2 regions of the Pseudoalteromonas sp. GW168-MNA-CIBAN-0100 genome follow, and region 1 is predicted to be linked to the other one. Evidence: predicted binding sites of a transcription regulator. Region 1 holds the regulator's gene; the other holds the start of a gene.
The links. Region 1 encodes LexA, which represses DNA repair genes until DNA is damaged. Its sites were predicted from a motif close to TACTGTATNNNNATACAGTA; they were not measured.
Positions count from the first base shown of each region.

Region 2: a site for LexA is predicted at 1,955-1,974, ahead of dinB (DNA polymerase IV). Genes of this name have one in related genera too.

Region 1 is NZ_JBEOOL010000020.1:13,331-16,534, forward strand. It holds gene AAEY62_RS13080 (hypothetical protein) at 1-352, opposite strand, end outside; gene AAEY62_RS13085 (hypothetical protein) at 666-1,046, shown strand; gene AAEY62_RS13090 (PaaI family thioesterase) at 1,047-1,487, opposite strand; gene lexA (transcriptional repressor LexA) at 1,655-2,272, shown strand; gene coxB (cytochrome c oxidase subunit II) at 2,756-3,204, shown strand, end outside.
Region 2 is NZ_JBEOOL010000007.1:2,084-5,287, forward strand. It holds gene AAEY62_RS05580 (aldo/keto reductase) at 1-863, opposite strand, end outside; gene AAEY62_RS05585 (acyl-CoA thioesterase) at 873-1,307, opposite strand; gene dinB (DNA polymerase IV) at 1,987-3,039, shown strand; gene AAEY62_RS05595 (M17 family metallopeptidase) at 3,169-3,204, shown strand, end outside.

The DNA of each region.
Region 1 (3,204 bases):
CGGTAATTTGTATTTTAGTTGGCGGCTCAAAAGGCCGGCCTGTTATACCGTTAAAGCTTTGCTGTTCATCTTTATTTATTACTGTAATTATAGGTGTGGTTAAAAAGTTCTCAAAAATTATTTGTGTTGGATTAACCACCTGAGATGCAATATCGTTAAGGGAGGCAACATAATCAGCCTGCGTAAATGGGTTATTAAGAGTACGTGTTGCAAGATGCTCCCCATGAACTTTATCAAGAGGAATAGCGCTCATGACTAAACCGCCTAATAGCCAAGCTAAAATTTGTAATGTGAGCAAATAACCGAGCCATTTATGTAACTTGCGAGCATACTTAAATATTTTTTTATTCATGTTTTAGTCTTATTATTTTTAGAGGCTAGTTTATTACATTAATGGGATTAGTTACTGCGACATTTTGTCGCAGTTTAAACTATAGCTTACTGTAATCATTTAAAAATAAAAAAGATTACACTTAAATTGCTAACATGACTTATTTGTTTAATTGAGCTGAGTGTTTGATATCCAGCTAGCTTTAAACGCTAAAAAATACTTAAAAGCTGCGAAATATCCATATAAAGTGGTTAATAGAGCATAGTTGATTTGGTATAACGGTAAAACTGCGTTAAAGTTTGCAATGAAATTATTAGAGGATAAATACGAAACGATGTCGGAAATTCAATTTTTAAATGTAGATCTTGAGCTTGAATCAAAGCAAGATATTAGTTTGCTAGTGGCAGACTTGAAAAAAGTCGCGACGATTTTACATTATGACAAAGACGAATACCGTCAATTAGCGCGTATTGAAGCAACAGGTGTAGTAAACACGCCTGACAAAGCAATAAACCATATATGTGAGCTTATTGAATCGTGTTCGCGTAACGCGCTAAAGCAATGGTTAAGCTGTTCACGTAGAACGTTTGATATTGGTTTTGAATCGGGCACTTCCCCTAAGTGCTTTAATCAAGCCTTAGATGCAGATACATTACTACGTATATCTGCGATTGGTGCGGGTATGGAAATTACAATTTACCCAATCGAAAAGTAACTATCTTCGCTCTACGACTGCTGCGGTCATTTTTGATACGCAGCACAGCTCATTGCGGCTATTTGTAATTTTTATTTCCCACACTGAACTACGTTTGCCAATATGAAACGCTCTTGCCGTTGCTGTTAAAGTGCCGTTGCGAGATGCTTTTAAATGACTTGCGCTAATTTCCTGCCCCACGCAGTAAAATTTTGTAAAATCGACAACAAAGTTAGCTGCATAGCTGGCAACTGTTTCGGCAAGTACAACGTTAGCACCGCCGTGAACCATGCCCATTGGGTTATGATGCTCAGGAATTGCCGGCATAGTGGCTACTAAGTAATTATCACCAATTTCAGTGACTTCTATTCCCATGGTTTTCATTAATGTTCCTTGGCCATCAATGCCTTGTTCTAACTGCTTGCACAGCTCTAAAGTGATGGGCTGGTACCAAATACTCATAATGACTCCTTTGCTTTTTTAATCATTTATAAACCTAGCTTTAGTTATATCCCTAAAATGTACACAAGTGAAATTACTTTGGCTATTTTAAGGCTTAATTTAAATTTGCGATTTTTATTTAACTGTATATACTCACAGTTAAATGTACTGTATGGAAAACCAGTTATATGCGACCATTAACGAACCGCCAAGCTCAAATACTCGAACTAATTAAAGTTTTTATTAAAGACACTGGTATGCCTCCTACACGTGCTGAAATAGCGCAAACATTAGGTTTTAAAAGTGCCAATGCTGCTGAAGAACATTTAAAAGCACTTGCTAAAAAAGGCGCAATTAAAATGAAACCAGGTGCAAGCCGTGGTATTCAGTTAATTGAAGAAGAAGAGCCAGAACAATTAGGTTTACCGCTTATAGGGCGTGTTGCTGCTGGTTCACCTATTTTGGCGCAAGAGCACGTTGAAAGTCACTGCAAAATCGATCCATTAATGTTTAAACCGGCTGCAGATTTTTTACTACGCGTTAACGGTATGAGCATGAAAGATATTGGTATTATGGATGGTGATTTACTTGCTGTACATCGTACTCAAACCGCTGAAAATGGGCAAGTTGTTGTTGCCCGCCTAGACGAAGACGTAACTGTAAAACGTCTTGAGAAAGCGGGTCGTAAAGTATTACTTCATGCTGAAAACGACGATTTTGAATCTATTGAAGTAGATCTTGAGAATGAGTCTTTTAATATTGAAGGCTTAGCCGTTGGCGTTATAAGAAACGCTGATTGGATGTGACTTTAAAAATAGCTTTTAAACAAGCAGTTTTATAAATGCGTACTAATTAGTACGCATTTTCTGTTTTAAATTCGCACTAAAAATAGGGCATAAATAGCTCACTGACAATTTAAGCTGTAAACTTTTTTGCACTTATATTTTCCCCCTCCGAATGCGTTAAACCCCTTTGTTTTGCTCATCTTTTGAACTTCCTGTTACCTAGTTGGTTACTGATTTTTTATTAATTACTCAATATCACCTGATTGTTTTTTATACTAAAACTTGCTTGTTGTTCATTTTTTAGCTAATTATTAATGTGCTGAGCTAATAATAACTCACAGCTTTTTAGTTTTGAGAACACACAATATACACAAACACGTTGTTGGCGCAGCAAAACCAATCAATATTAAATGAGATTGACTAAAAAAATAAAAATAACGAATTGGCGTTTAAGCCGTATGCCTCTTCGCTTTGCATTCGCAATAGCATCAAAGGAGCCGTCACATGGGTAAACTGACCTCTACCTTGTGGCTTATATTATGTGTTTTTTCGCACCCAGTTTTGGCTAACAGCCAATACAATATGCGCAAAGGCGTAACCGATATAAGCAATAATGTATATCAGCTGCACATGACCATATTTATAATATGTTGTGTGATTGGGGTGATAGTGTTCGCAATTATGTTTTGGGCACTTATTCATCACCGCAAATCTAAAGGGGCTGTACCTGCCCAATTTCACGAAAGCACTAAAGTAGAAATACTTTGGACTGCAATCCCGTTTGTTATTTTAATTGCTATGGCAGTACCAGCCACTAAAACCCTAATTGCAATGGAAGATGCCAGCAAAGCTGATCTCACTATTAAAATTACAGGCTCGCAATGGAAATGGCATTATGAATATATGGGTGAAGATGTAGAGTTCTACTCTATTTTATCTACCCCGCAAGATGA
Region 2 (3,204 bases), on a different contig from region 1:
GCATGAGCCAGCTCAACATACTGCTTAGTGGCTTGCTCTGCATTGGGTGTATCTCTAAAAATACCGTTGCGCTGCATGAAGGTCCAACGAGAGCCTTCTGGGCGAGCACCATTTAGGTATTTACCCGTTAATAAACCGGCCGCTAAAGGCGACCACGGTAAGTAGGCAATATCTTCGTGTACACATTGTTCTATTAAATACGGCCAGTCTTTAGCATGCGCTAAGCTAAACTCGTTTTGAATAGATACCATGCGCGGTAAGTTATGCTCTTTGGCCAAACTTAAAAACTGGCTTATACCCCATGGCGTATCGTCAGATAAACCGCAGTGTTTAATTTTACCTCCTTTAACACATTCATTAAGGCCTTCTAGAATATCAAGCATACTAGCTTGCTGCTCTTGTGTATTTACGTCGGTAAATTTAAGAGTGCCGGGCCATTGTCTGCCAAAGTGCGGGGTAGAGCGGTTTGGCCAATGCAGCTGATATAAATCAATGTAGTCGGTTTTAAGGCGCTTAAGTGAATCGTCTACGGCTTCTATTACTGTTTGGTGCGTAATATTGCCACCATCACGTACCCACGATAATCCATTGCCTGCAATTTTTGTAGCAAGTACCACATCGCTGCGCTTTTGCTGATTACGCGATAGCCAATTGCCAATAATTTCCTCAGTTTTACCATAGGTCTCTGGAGAGGGCGGTACTGCATACATTTCGGCTGTATCAATAAAGTTTACGCCTTGCTCTAACGCGTAGGCTATTTGTTCATCAGCATCGCTTTGAGTATTTTGTTTACCCCAAGTCATACTGCCTAAACATACTCTTGAAACGTTAATACCACTGCTGCCAAGTGGGCTGTATTGCATGAGAATTCCTTATTGCTCGTCTTGAGAGTAGCTAACTAACGCCGATAAAAGAGGCTCTGCAATGAGGGCTTTTTGGCCTGTTTCAAAATCAAACATAACCACTTTTGAAGTGCCTGTTGTTGTTATAGCGTTTTGTGCGTGACTAAATACGGTGTAATTCATAACAAATCGGTCTGTTTTTATATCAGAAATAGTAACACCGACTGTAAGCGTATCTGGGAATGTAACTGGGCGTTTATAACGAATGTTATTTTCGCTTATTACCGGGCCCACGCCATTAGGGCTTATTGTATCGAACAGATTTATTTTATTTAAGAAGTCGATTCGGGCTATTTCAAAGTAACGTAAATACACTACATTATTTACGTGTTGTAGTGCATCCATATCAGCCCACGCTACGGTGATGTCGGTATGGATAGGGTGCTGATCTTTAAACGTTTGCATTATTTATTGGCCCTTAATTTTAAAGTACTTAGATTATCAACATGGGGTTACGAGCTCAAGGTAATTAATGGCATGTTTTTTTATAAGATGATTGTACCTGTTTAATTTTAGGTCTACAGTTAAATTACACAGACAAACACAAAAACACACAAAGGTAAAAATATGCAGAATATAATTAATTGGTCCTTAGCTTGTTTAGTTTTTATAGCCTCTTTTACCTGTTACGCAATGGGTAACGAATCAGGCGCTATTATTTTAATGTTAGCGGGGTTTTTTTTCGAGGTTATGTTTTGGTTGCGCGGTTATAAAGAGCAAGAAGGTAATAAGCGCTTTTTTTAATCGCTAACTAGGGCCTGTTGACCTTTCAGGATTAAAATTTGTTCAATCTAGGGGCTATTTAATCGCGGCGCGAGGTTTGTGACCTAGTGGGCTAAGTAAAAACCGAGCAACAAAGAGTAAATTGCCCCTAGGCAGAACCCTTCGGGCAGCGTATGTTTGGCATTTGTGCTACGTTATCGCCTATTTATGGGGAATAACCACACTACATAGGCTCTGCCTTTCCTAAATACCAAACATACTGCTGCAAATTTAACCTCGAAAGATAAACAGGCCCTAGGCTTGCTTATCACATTTGATTCTATAATAATGACTGTATAAATAACCAGTTATTGTTGTGGTGATGAAGAAGTTTATTCACATAGACATGGATTGCTTTTATGCAGCAGTAGAAATGCGAGATAATCCAAAACTTGCATGTGTACCGCTTGCTATTGGAGGCAATAGCCGACGAGGCGTGCTCTCAACCGCTAACTACATAGCTAGAGAATATGGCGTACGATCGGCTATGTCGAACTATCATGCTAAACAATTATGCCCCGATTTAGTTATTGTCCCTGGGCGCATGGCTGTATACAAAGAAGCTTCAAATCAAATACGTGAAGTATTTAGCCGCTACACAGACTTAGTTGAGCCTCTTTCTTTAGACGAAGCCTACCTAGATGTAACAGACAGCACTGCTTGTAAAGGCAGTGCCACACTTATTGCACAGCAAATAAGAGCCGATATTTACAATGCCACAGGGCTCACTGCATCAGCAGGTATTGCACCGATTAAATTTATTGCCAAAATAGCCAGCGACGAAAAAAAACCGAATGGTCAATTTGTCGTTTTGCCTCATGAGGTCGATGACTTTTTAGCGCAATTACCGCTGGGGAAAATTCCGGGGGTGGGTAAAGTAACGCTCGAAAAGCTAAATTTAAAAGGCTTATATACCGGCAAGGATGTTCGTGAAAAAGGCGTTAACTGGATGCAGCAACATGTGGGTAATTTTGGTGTGTCGCTTTATCAAAAATGTGCAGGTGAATATGTTGGTAAAGTATCAACAGATCGCATCAGAAAGTCGCTGAGTGTTGAGCATACCTACGAATACAATAAAACAAGTTTGCAAGAGTGCTTAGATGAGCTGCCAAAATTGTTAGACGAATTAGTTTTAAGACTTAATAAACAGCAATTACAAAACCGTATTAATAAGCTGAGTGTTAAAGTGAAGTTTGCAAATTTTGTAGTAACCTCAGCCGATCAGGCATACCACGAGCTAAACACAGAAATATTTATTCAACTCCTTACTAAGGCTTATCAACGAGGGCTACAACAACCTGTAAGATTACTTGGCATAGGCGTTGGCATTAAAAGCGAGCCAGAACAAAACTTTCAACTTAGTATTCTCGATTAAGCTGTAAAGCCTGTAACCCCAAGTTGCCATTTATTGGCAACTTGTATAATTAGCTCATCGCACCTTGCTGGTCTTCAATATTTAAATCGACGATAATAGGGGCTTATGTTTTCTAACAGGACTTTATTTATGGCATACCCTCAAGCGGTTAGTGCAAGCCTTGAA